One region of the Erwinia tracheiphila genome, then DNA from elsewhere that is predicted to be linked to it. Evidence: predicted binding sites of a transcription regulator. Region 1 holds the regulator's gene; each other region holds the start of a gene.

What was found. Region 1 encodes PurR, which represses purine synthesis genes. Its sites were predicted from a motif close to CANGCAAACGTTTGCNTG; they were not measured.
Region 2: a site for PurR is predicted at 1,948-1,965, ahead of LU633_RS15545 (amino acid aminotransferase). Genes of this name have one in related genera too.
Region 3: a site for PurR is predicted at 2,261-2,278, ahead of purE (5-(carboxyamino)imidazole ribonucleotide mutase). Genes of this name have one in related genera too.

The regions. Positions count from the first base shown of each region.
Region 1 covers NZ_CP089932.1:2,653,157-2,657,413, reverse strand. The annotation lists gene LU633_RS14085 (IS481 family transposase) at 20-1,060, shown strand; gene purR (HTH-type transcriptional repressor PurR) at 1,121-2,140, opposite strand; gene cydH (cytochrome bd-I oxidase subunit CydH) at 2,412-2,501, shown strand; gene LU633_RS14075 (C40 family peptidase) at 2,546-3,352, opposite strand; partial or broken gene LU633_RS25950 (Arm DNA-binding domain-containing protein) at 3,721-4,257, shown strand, end outside.
Region 2 covers NZ_CP089932.1:2,938,161-2,942,417, reverse strand. The annotation lists gene LU633_RS15550 (hypothetical protein) at 1-160, shown strand, start outside; gene LU633_RS15545 (amino acid aminotransferase) at 692-1,882, opposite strand; partial or broken gene tnpA (IS200/IS605 family transposase) at 2,154-2,594, shown strand; gene ompF (porin OmpF) at 2,680-3,789, opposite strand; gene asnS (asparagine--tRNA ligase) at 4,087-4,257, opposite strand, start outside.
Region 3 covers NZ_CP089932.1:1,826,069-1,830,325, forward strand. The annotation lists gene ybbP (putative ABC transporter permease subunit YbbP) at 1-441, shown strand, start outside; gene purK (5-(carboxyamino)imidazole ribonucleotide synthase) at 579-1,661, opposite strand; gene purE (5-(carboxyamino)imidazole ribonucleotide mutase) at 1,658-2,167, opposite strand; gene lpxH (UDP-2,3-diacylglucosamine diphosphatase) at 3,255-3,980, opposite strand; gene ppiB (peptidylprolyl isomerase B) at 3,980-4,257, opposite strand, start outside.

The DNA of each region.
Region 1 (4,257 bases):
AAAACGCGAGGTAACTCTCATGATTCATACTAACAATCCCATCATCAAACACAAAGCCGGCCTGCTCAATCTCGCCGAAGAACTCGGTAACGTATCAAAAGCCTGCAAGATCATGGGCGTGTCACGCGACACGTTTTACCGTTATCAGGAACTGGCTGCTGAAGGCGGCATCGATGCGCTGATTAACCAGAACCGCCGCGTCCCCAACCTGAAGAACCGCGCCGACGAAGCCACTGAACGCGCTGTTGTTGAATATGCCGTTGAGTTCCCGGCCCACGGGCAACACCGGACCAGTAATGAGCTGCGTAAAAAAGGCGTGTTTATCTCCGGTAGCGGCGTGCGCTCCATCTGGCAACGGCACGACCTGGAGAACTTCCGTAAACGCCTGAAGGCACTTGAGGAAAAGGTCGCCAGAGAAGGCATCGTGCTTACCGACGCTCAAATCGCAGCGCTGGAGAAGAAGGCCCACGATGACGAGGCCAGCGGAGAAATCGAAACTGCTCACCCGGGTTATCTCGGGTCGCAGGACACCTTCTACGTGGGCAATCTGAAAGGTGTGGGTCGTATCTACCAGCAGACGTTCGTGGATACGTACTCGAAAGTGGCACACTGCAAGCTGTATACGAGTAAAACGCCGATCACCGCCGCAGACCTGCTCAATGATCGCGTACTGCCGTTCTACGAGGCTCAGGGACTGCCGATGCTGAGGATCCTGACCGACAGGGGAACGGAGTACTGTGGTAAGGTGGAGCAGCATGATTACCAGCTGTATCTGGCCATCAACGATATCGACCATACAAAAACGAAGGCGATGTCTCCGCAGACGAACGGCATCTGCGAGCGCTTCCATAAAACTATTTTGCAGGATTTTTATCAGGTTACGTTCCGTAAGAAGTTATACGAAGACCTGGAGAGCCTGCAAACGGATCTGGACAACTGGTTGTGGCATTACAATAATGAGCGAACTCATCAGGGAAAAATGTGCTGCGGGCGTACGCCAATGGCCACGTTACTTGATGGTAAACGAGTCTGGGCAGAAAAAAATCTGAACCAGATGTAATCTGACAGACACCTGTATAAATAACCGGTAACTGTCAGATCAGGTCTGAGCTAGTACACATCATCTATTGATAAACGGCCCGTCCGCTACTGAACGGCGTTCAATGAGGCTGGGGTAAACTTCAATAGTCTGAGACTCTTCACGCTTACTGGTAATACGGTCCAGCAACATGCTGAATGCTGTTTGCCCCAGCTGCTCTTTAGGCTGATGAATGGTGGTTAGCGAAGGGGTAAAGTAGCGTGCGTTTCGCACATTATCATACCCGATCACCGAAATATCCTGTGGTACGCGCAACCCCATTTCATCTGCTGCACAGATAGCGCCCATCGCCATCACATCACCACCACAGAAGACGGCGGTTGGTCGCTCATTTTGTGAAAGAATCTTTTGCATAGCCTGATAACCAGATTCTGGTTCGAAATCTCCCTGAACCAGCCACTCCTGGCTCAGTGGAATATTCGCTTCGGCAAGGGCTTTCAGAAACCCGGCATGACGGCCACCGCCCGTATTTCGTTCCATCTGACCAGGTATTACGCCAATATCCCGGTGACCACGTTCGATTAAATAGCGCCCGGCAAGATAACCCCCTTCGAACGCGTTATCCAGAACGGTGTCAGTAAAATCGCCACGTGGTTCACCCCAGTCCATTACCACCATCGGGATATTGCGGTTGTCTTCCAGCATAGCGATAAGTGTATCGGGATATTCGGAACACATGACTAACAGCCCATCCACACGCTTTTGCGCCATCATTGACAGGTAAGCCTGTTGCTTTTGCAGGTTGTTGTGAGCATTGCCTAAAATCAGGGTGTAGCCTTTGTCAAAACAGCAGTTTTCGACGGCTTCAATAATTTCTGCAAAGTAGGGCGCTTCGCTGGAGGTGGCGAGCAGACCAATAGTTTTAGTATTATTTACCTTCAGGCTACGTGCAACGGCGCTGGGAGAATAATGTAATGCTTTAATGGCGGCCCATACGGCATTCTTTGTCTCTTCTGCGACAAAGCGGGTTTTATTGATGACGTGGGATACGGTGGTGGTGGATACCCCCGCGTGCTTTGCCACATCTTTTATCGTTGCCATACTGACTGCTCCTGAGTGTCTCGTAACATCTTAATAAATAAATGGTTAAACGATTGCCTGAAAAGATAAAAATCAGTCCGTTGCGCGTCATTCAGGCTGCATGGCGCAGGAATTAAAAAAGGGAAAAGGGTATCGTGTTGAGTGTTGCACATGGGTGAAACGTTGTCCGTCGTTTCCGGCGGCAAATTCTAGCAAGCCAGCCAGGATAAGACGAGATTTTTACGGGTAATTATGGGAAAATCCGCAATTCACTGAGAGGGAGAAAGCGTTAATGGACACCGACCTGAAATTTGCCTTATTCACATCCGCATGTGCTTTATTAATCATAACAGCATTCGGTTTGACCGCAGTTATGCATTAGCGTTGCCAGGGCCGCATTTTTTAATGCGGCCCTGTGTTTTCACGTTATCGAATTGTCTTTAGCGTTATCATACGACGTGCGCCAATGTAGTGGCGCTGCCAGTAGTCCTCGCTTAACGCACTGACCTGAATATCTTTGCCTGTTCGTAGTGACTGAATGAATTTACCGTTACCAAGATAAACACCTACGTGGTCGGCTGTGCCGCGGCCATTTATGCGGAAGAAGACCAGATCACCTTTTTCAAGGTCATCACGTTTAATCGAGGCAGCATCGCGCAGGTGATACATTTCATTTGCCGTACGTGGGATTTTAAACTTAACCAGGCCTTTGTATGCATACCAGACAAGGCCACTGCAATCAAAGCCTGTTTTGGGGGAAGTGCCGCCCCACTGATAAGGTTTACCCAGCTGCCCCATCAGCTTGTTCATCGCTGTCTCGTGTGCCTTCTGATAGCGAATACGATGAGCTTCACTCAGTTTCAACGGTGCCTCACCGGAAGTCTGCTCATCTGATTCATTAAGATGGCCGCCCCGATGATGCCCATATCGTCTTTTGTATACCGTTAACGAATTTTTTCCGGAGGGGGGCTGTGCCGTCTCTTTGGCGGGTTTGCGTTTTTTTATTTTAAATTTTTGGGCAGTAGCGGGATGTGATTTTTTGCTGCCGGAATCTTTCACTTTGCCTGAACTGGTTTTAACCGGACGGCGTTTGCGACGCTGATCTTCACGGGCAGAAGCATTATTATCGACTTTATGGTGACTGGCATTAACAGGGCTATGAGGCGATGCGTGCGCCATGTTCAGAAACAGCTGCGCCATCGCCAGCGTGATAAGCGTGATAAGTAAACGCATCGTTACCATTTAACTGTTCGTGCTCCCGCCAGGGCCAGAGCGTGGTTTAATTTAAATGTCTCTCAGGGTCATTGGTCGATTCTAATCGAACTCTTCGACCAAAGTTAAGGCATTTTTTGTTTCAAGAATACATAATGAAGAAAATCGTCAAATACGAATGTAATCAGAGAGGAGGAATGTTGGCTGTACGGGCTTGTCTTTCACTGTATTTAATTGCCCACGATAGTTAAATTATGTTATTGTTTTTTTGATGGATTTTTCTGTTTTTTGTCTTCTTTTTGATATTATTGTACAAGCATGATTATTGATGTATTCGTTAGTACATGGCGCATTGAGTACATAAAATCAGGTGAGTACAAAATATTATTATGGCTATCAGCGACACCAGGCTAAGTTCCATCTATGGTAAACCATATTCTGGCGCACCGGAAATAACAGATTCAGACGGTCCGGGAGCAAGGATTACGCCACGAGGTGTGATTAACTTTCAGTTCCGGTACAGATGGCAGGGAAAGCAACACCGTATCGGAATTGGCAAATATTCTGGCATATCTTAAGATATGCCAGAAACACAGTGGCTGATTTGCGGGAGAGCCTGGACAGAGGAATTGACCCTAAGGCCATAGTTCAGGGAAACAACGCCAGTACCAAACCATCAATTGCTGATTGTATTGGCAACAAACGTATGTTGATGTAAGCCTCAGAGAGAAAACTAAAGCGCTTTATGAATCTACTGTCATAAAGCACATGGCTGACGTGTTTCCAGGATTACCAGCAGAAGAAATACCGGTCAGTAACTGGGTTGAACTTTTTACACAAGAAGAAAAAATTAACCCACGACGTGCCAGACAACTGCTTGTACAGATGCGTTCTGCAATCAACTGGTGTATCAGGTGTCAGTGCAT
Region 2 (4,257 bases), 290 kb from region 1:
CTACAGAAAAATCATTTCTGGCAACGGATATCAGGTGGACTCAGAACAGCAAACGAAGAAGCAATCCGCCAGCATCTGTAATATCAGGCAAGGGAGCAAAAGATCAGGCCGAACGGCAGATAAAACATATTTAGCGCAGTGCTGGCTCTCTTTTCGCTGACTGTGTTAGCGAGGCATGGAATTATCTACGGGCAAAAAGGCCTTTTGAACGTGGTATCACCCGGTTTTGGCTCTTGTATTATTATACCGGCACCATAGTGATACAACATCGGGATCTTCAATTCGCTGATGTCGCTGCATTGAGGGCGGCCTTTTTAGCTGATGACTTTTACCAGGATATCCTCCACAGCCCCACAGCCATAAGGCTGCTCTTCTTCAGCCTGCTGTAACACGCAGTATTTATTCCTGAATGGCTCTTTGCTCCCGTTAAGAGATGTCGAAACGTTGGTTGACCTGAAAATATTTCCAGTGGGCCTGAGTCACCGGATTACACTACCCTGAATTCGAATCATCCACCACGCATAAGCGTTTTCTCAGATTGCGGTCTTCCAACAGCGGGTTAATCCGCCTTAAAAAGGCGGATTTTTAACGCAGTGCTTTGCAGTGAGGGCAAAGAAATTTCACGGCACCGGAAACCATTTATTCTGAAAATTTTTTCTGCGCGTGGTAGGGACGATGCACTTGTTGATCGCTAAAGGACGGCTACGATGGCTTCACAAAGCGGAGCCATATTATCCGGCGTCATGCCCGCGACATTAACCCTGCCGGAATTTATAGCGTAAACGCCGAAATCTTCCCGTAAGCGTACGACCTGGTCTTTAGTCAGCCCACTGAATGAAAACATGCCGTTCTGGTTGATAATAAAGCTGAAATCGCCCTTGGCTCCTTTTTCCTGAAGCATGTTCACAAACAGCTGGCGCATACGATGAATGCGCTGACGCATGCCGGTCAGTTCCTGTTGCCAAAGCGCCCGAAGTGCTTCGTTGCCGAGAATGGTTGCCACCACGGCTGCGCCATGTGAAGGTGGGTTAGAATAATTAGCACGAATTGTCGCCTTAACCTGACTAAAGGCGGTCTCTGCAATAGCAGATTCACTGGCGACCAGCGTCAGTGCGCCAACACGTTCGTTGTACAGACCAAAATTCTTCGAGTAAGAGCTTGCTACGATCAATTCCTGGTGGCTGGCAGCGAAAATACGCAGGCCTTCAGCATCTTCTTCCAGGCCACGTGCAAAGCCCTGGTAAGCAAAATCAAAAAGCGGCAGCCAGCCTTTATTCAGGGACATTTCAGCAAGCTGTGCCCACTGTTCGCTGGTTGGATCAATGCCGGTTGGATTATGGCAGCAGCCGTGGAACAGGACAATGTCGCCTGCGTTGGCGTCAGAAAGTGCCTGCTGCATGCCTGCGAAATCCAGCGAACGGCTGGCTGCGTCGTAGTAATGGTACTCGCAGACTTCGAGACCGGCGGACTCGAAGACATTTTTGTGGTTTGGCCAGCTTGGATTACTGATCCAGACACGTCTGGCGTCGGTCTGGGAAGTGATAAAATCGGCGGCTACGCGCAGTGCTCCGGTACCACCCGGCGTTTGTGCCGTTCGGGCGCGTTTCGAACTGATGATGGTATTCTCCGGACCAAACAGCAGAGCCTGAGTACAGCGCGCAAAATCAGCCAGGCCATCAATGCTCAGGTAATTTTTCGTGCTCTCGTTTTCCAGCAGAAATTGCTCTGCTTTCTTCACGCTGGTAAGTACCGGGGTTTTGCCGGTTTCATCTTTGTAAACGCCAATACCGAGATTGATCTTATTTAGGCGCTCGTCAGCGCGAAAGAGGTCGGCTAAACCAAGAATGGGGTCTGCAGGTGCAGCAGTAATACGTTCAAACATAGTCGAAGTCCATTAACTTTAACTGAAGCGAAATGAGGACTCAGGTTACCGCCGGGAGGTCCAAATTGCCAACCGTTTGCGTTAAAAAGTGCAGGATGAGTAAAGGATTAAATGAGGAGAGAATAAAAACGGGACCCGAGATCCCGTTTTTATTCTCAACTTTAAACCTCCTCCTATGGAGGTGGTGATCGTTCATGTAGGGCTTTGCCCGTAGCATGTCCATGCTAAATACTGCCCAGGTTTGTTACCAGCAAATCAAGGAGTAAATAGCATGAGCAGATATGAATCCGCTTCCCACGTATTCTATCGCTGTCAGTATCATCTTGTATGGACACCGAAGTACAGATACAAAATCCTCAAAGGTCATCTCGGTAAAGAGGTTTACCGCAGCATCTACATTTACAGCAATATGAAAAAATGCACAGTAGTTGAGCTAAATGTGCAGATATATCATATGCATCTGGTGGTGAGGACGCCGCCTGGCTTGAGTGTTTCTGAGTTGATGGGATTTGTGAAAGGGCGAACGGCCATCAGGCTGTTCGAGAAGTTTCCTTATCTCAGGAAGCACAAGCTTTGGTGTAACCACTTTTGGCAAAGAGGGTATTTTGTGGATTCGGTGGGTGCAAAAGAAGAAGTAATTCGAAGGTATGTGCGGTACCAGGACAAAGTTGCCAAAGAGGAAGAAGAAAGGCAAATACAGCTCGGACTGGAAAGGTGGTGTTTAAGCCCCCTTTTAGGGGGCGGTGTCAAAGCCACCTGCTATGCAGGTGGCTTTTTACAACGTTCAGCAATACGTCTTAGAACTGATAAACCAGACCTAACGCTACTGTGTCGTCTGTGTTCAGACCCAGTGCGTTGTTGCTGTTGAGCAGGTTAATCTGGTAGTCAACATAGGTATACATATTTTTGTTGAAGTAGTAGGTTGCGCCCACTTCAGCATATTTCACTAAATCAACATCGCCATAGTTTTCGATATCCTTGCCTTTAGTCTGCACGTAAGCAATGGATGGGCGCAGGCCAAAATCAAACTGGTACTGAGCAACGAACTCGATATCCTGAGTTTTATTAGCAAAACCAGAAACCGTATTGCCGTTAATATCTGTGGTCTGTGGGATACGTGTTGCATTACGTCCTTCTGCGTAAGTTGCGGCCAGATACACGTTATTAGCATCGTATTTCAGCCCGGTACCCCAGAACTCAGCACGGTCACCACGACCCAGAGCAACCAGAGTGTTCTGGTCGGTAGTGCGGTCATGTGCGCTGTATGCGGTTACAATTCCCACACCAATCGGCGAGACATAAGATGTGGACACGCCATAACCGTCACCATTCTGGCGTAGAATGTCACGACCGCTGTTATTAGTGTCAGAACTATTTTTACCCTGATATTGCAGAGCAAAATTCCAACCATCAACCAGGCCAAAGAAGTTGGTGTTACGGTAAGTCGCGACGCCAGTGGTACGGCTTGTCAGTGTATCTGATTGGCCGAAATCGCCGCCAAATTCTGGCAGCATATCTGTCCACGCCAGTGCGTCGTAGCCAATAGCATAGTTGCGGCCGTAGTCAAATGAACCAAAGTCTTTGAACTTCAGACCAGCAAACCCCAGACGGGTTTTGTTCTGGCTTTGTGCATCGGCAGCGCCTTCTGAATTATTAGTCTGGAAGTTATATTCCCACTGACCATAACCCGTTAACTGATCATTAATCTGCGTTTCACCTTTGAAACCAAAGCGCACGTAGGACTGATCACCGTTATTGCCGTCGTTATCAGAAAAATAGTGCAGGCCTATAGCCTTGCCATAGAGATCCAGCTTATTGCCGTTCTTATTATAAACTTCTGCGGCATTAGCAGCGCCTGTTGCTAACAGGGCAGGAATCACCAGTGCCAGAATGTTGCGCTTCATCATTTTTATTACCCTCGTTGGAGTTATTCAGACACCCGCCACTGCAGTCAATCATTCTTTACAGAACTCTGAAGCGAGTTTGGTGTCATTCTGTGTCTGCACGCATCTTTCCATTCACTGAGCGGTTAATCTAGCTGGAAAATGCTACAAATAGCTCATTCTGGTTTCCTTGTGAAAATTTATGTATCAAAATGTAAATTTAACGGAGCTTTGTGAACCAGCTCATAATTTACAAAAAATAAAAGGGCAAGCGAGTCTGCCCCTTTTTATCTATATGAATTTCTTATATAATGGAGGAGATCAGAAACTGGCGTTGCGCGGCGTACGCGGGAAAGCAATAACATCTCTTACATTTTGTACGCCAGTGACATAAGCGATTAATCTTTCAAAGCCAAGACCAAAACCAGAATGTGGCACGGTGCCGTAGCGGCGAAGATCGCGATACCACCCGTAGTCTTCCTTATTCAGGCC
Region 3 (4,257 bases), 830 kb from region 1:
CTGCTGGATATTGGCGCGATCCTGCGGCAGATAGACCAGGTGCTGGCCCAGATTAGCCGGGCAATGGAGATTATGGTGGTATTGGTGACGGCCTGCGGGGGGCTGCTGTTGCTGGCTCAGGTGCAGGTTGGCATGCGTCAGCGCAGGCAGGAGCTGGTGGTCTGGCGCACGCTGGGAGCCAGTAAAAAGCTGCTACGGGCAACTCTATGGTACGAATTCGCCTTGTTGGGACTGGTTTCCGGCGTTGCGGCGGCCATTGGCACAGAGGTTGCACTGTGGGGACTACAGCGTAAGGTTTTTGATTTTCCGTGGCAGCCGGATTTTCTGCTGTGGATTACTTTGCCGTTGGCTGGCGCAGTGCTGTTGTCGCTGTGTGGTGGCTGGCTGGGTGTCCGGTTGCTGAAGGGAAAAGCATTGTTCCGACACTATCACTCCGACTGACAGGAAAATCGGCATGGGTCGCACCGCCTGCCACTCAGGATGATGCAGAAAAAAGAAACCGCCTCTGGCAGAAGAGTATCCAAAAATGTCGATCTTTGTCGATAAGGATATCGTTCACCGACGGGCGGTTTTTTCGATCAGTGACGCTGACCGTTTTGCAATCTTTCTGCTGCCCAGGCAATGCCGCTGGTATACTCTTCCGGTAGTATGGGCACCAGCGCACTGAGCGCAGATTGCAGAGCTGGCGTACTGACATCTGACAGATTCAGATGGCCAACTTTACGGCCAGGGCGCACCTCTTTTTCATACCAGTGCAGGTGTACCAGCGGCTGGTTTAGCCAGTCGATATTGACCGCCGTCCCGATCAAATTAACCATGACTGAAGGGACACTGACTACCGGCTCAGGCAGTGGCAAATTCAGAATAGCGCGCAAATGAAGCTCGAACTGGCTAATGGATGCGCCGTTTTGTGTCCAGTGACCGCTGTTATGCACGCGAGGAGCCAGTTCATTGATCAGCAATCCCTGCGGTATAACAAAACATTCCATTGCCATCACGCCAACATAGTTAAGCTCATTCATAATTGCCGACAGCATGGTTTCAGCCTGCTGTTGCTGGGTCCTGTCGGGGGTGGGCAGTGCCACGCTGGTGCGCAGAATGCCTTCCTGGTGCAGATTGTGCGTAAGCGGATAGAACACCGTATTACCATTTTTTCCACGGGCGCCAACCAGCGATACTTCCCCTGAAAAATGAATACCTTGCTCAACAATGCACTCCCCGTAACACTCTGCGGGTAGTGTCCCGGTTTCATCCGCATGTAAACGCCATTGCCCACGTCCGTCGTAGCCACCCGTACGTCGTTTGACGATGGCCAGCTCCCCCAGCGTGGCAAATACCTGTGCCCAATCATCAGCATGCGTCAGCAATTGCCAGGGTGCCGTGGGCAAATTCAGCTGATCCAACAGCTGTTTTTGCGTCAGGCGGTCTGCCAGTAGTGGAAAAATATCACGGTTCACAAAGGCATCATGATCTGCCAGTTCACGCGTCAGCGCAGTTTCCGGCCAACGTTCAATTTCTGCGGTGATCACGCTTTGCGCGATGGGCAATGCTTCTGGCTCGGCATCAAGCCCTACGGGCCAGACGGCAATGCCCAGCGGCTCACCTGCCTGACGCAGCATCCGACCCAGCTGGCCGTTCCCTAATACACAAACTGGCTTCATGCATCCTCCCTGGGGTCCGAATTATTAAGCACTTCGTCTGTCTGCGTCTGGCGCCAGCTGGCAAGACGTGAAGCCAGTTGCTTATCGTGCAGAGCCAGAATTTGCGCGGCCAGCAGTGCAGCATTGGCCGCACCGGCTTTGCCAATCGCCAATGTACCAACTGGAATACCGCGCGGCATCTGCACGATAGAGTAAAGGCTATCCACGCCGCTCAGTGCCGCGCTTTGTACGGGCACGCCCAACACGGGCAGCAAGGTTTTTGCTGCCAGCATACCCGGCAGGTGTGCTGCTCCCCCGGCACCGGCAATGATCACCTGAAAGCCATTTTCCAGCGCCCCTTCGGCAAAACTAAACAGTTTATCTGGCGTACGGTGTGCTGAAACCACTTCGCAATGAAAAGGGACGTCAAGGCAGGTGAGAATTTCCGCGGCAAATTGCATGGTTGCCCAGTCACTTTGGGAGCCCATAACAATAGCGATGCGGGCCGGTGCGGCATTGGAAGACATGCGGGTGAGACTCCTGTGATTGTGCAAATATCATCTGTCAGCCTGACAGGCCATCAGACGGGGAGGGCAGAGAGAATATCATGACTGCACGATGAGGAAAACGGTTGCGTGGGTCGAAATCCGCCAGCATGCATGAACGAGCGACATGCCTGATATTGCGTAATAACGGGAAAACAGCCAGGGATGTTTTATCTGAACCAGTCATTGGTTGTGGGCGTCTCACCTTTTAGAACGGCATAATCACCGTTTTGCCACGGCTAAAAGGACAAGTTAAAAGGCGCATTTTCGCTCTGAAAATTGCAGCGACAAAGCTCTGTTATGGTTTTATGCAGCGTAGCTTCATATCGACTTAAAGTGGATACCCCTGTGAATAATGACAACATTCCAGCCGGGAAGCTATTTTGAAAAAAACATCAAAGGCGCCAGACAAAAAAAGGAAAAGTCACGGGGAGACAGATCTCATCTTGCCGGAGAAAACCGTATTTTTTGATGATTAACCCACCACCGGTGAACCTGTTGAGGATAAAAACAGCCTGAGGAGAGACGGGCATTTTCACTTCTGCTGCTGTTTGATTCGAGGGGGTAGCTCTGATCGATAATACGTCTATTCAGCGCGATGTTGGCACAGGGGTCGCCAGCGATAAACAGCGGTACGATCAGGTAATTTTGCGAATTAAGACGATCAGACTAAATTTGCAGCTGACATTCTTTTACGAGCTGGCGCAGCGCATATCATCATCCAGATGAAAAAATACGGCATCCCGCGAATCCTGGCCGGCCACCCGGTTGGATGATGTGACAGGCTGAAAATCATTTTTCCATCACGAGAAGTGTTTAATGATTCCAGATTGGCCAATTGCCTGACGACTATCCCTCTGCCAGTCAGTTTTCTCTCCCGCTGCCGAAGGGTACGTTTTTTCCCGCAGTGACGACAGGACGCAGATTGGGGAAAACATCTCGCCAAACGATATCTTCACTCTCCAGAATGGCCGGGTTGGCGGCGTAAAAAATCACGATGTTGCAAACGAGACTGAAACCGTGTCAGTTCAGATGTAGTCAATGACGCAGGAAAAAGATGTGGTTGAGGCTAAAAGGCGAACGTAATAAGTTCAGCGCCTGCCGGTGTCACATGGATCATTGAGCCTTGCGTATGCCATGCTCCCAATACCAGACGTTCTGCAGGGTGTCCATTGACTGTCAGCTGATGAATGGCCGGACGATGCGTGTGGCCGTGGATAAGACAGCAGGCATCATGACGTGTCATGGCCTCTACCACTGCATTTTGATTGACGTCCATAATCGCCATAGTCTTGTCGCGATTAGCCTGCTTGCTGTCAGCGCGCATTCGGGAAGCAATTCGCTTACGCACAAAAAGCGGCAAAGCAAGAAACAGCCTCTGAAGCCACGGCTGGTGAACCTTGTGGCGAAAACGCTGGTAGGCGTCGTCGTCCGTACACAGTGTGTCGCCATGCAGGATTAATATACGCTCGCCGTAAAGCTCCAGCGTTTGCTCCTCTGGCAACATCGTCATCCCACAGGCATCGGCATAGGCTTTTCCCAGCAGAAAATCACGGTTTCCGTGAATAAAATAACAGGGGACGCCCGAACGGGTTAAGGCCAGCAGACCGTTGGCGATTGCAGTGTGCAAAGGCTGTGGCTCGTCATCGCCGATCCAGGCTTCAAACAGGTCACCCAGGATATACAGCGCATCTGCCTGACGGGCCTCGCCTTGTAAAAAAGCAAGAAAACCGGCAGTAATAGCCGGTTCTTCCACACACAGATGGACATCTGCGATAAACAGCGTATAAGACATTATTCGCTGACGGTCACTTTCTGAATAACCACATCTTCTTTAGGAACATCTTGGTGCATTCCGCTGCGGCCTGTTGCGACTGCTTTGATCTTTTCCACTACGTCCATGCCTTCAACCACTTCGGCAAACACGCAGTAGCCCCAACCCTGCAGGCTTTCATCACGGAAGTTCAGAAAGTCATTGTCAGCTACGTTGATAAAGAACTGTGCAGTAGCGGAGTGCGGAGCCTGAGTGCGCGCCATCGCCAGCGTGCCTTTGGTATTTTTCAGACCGTTAT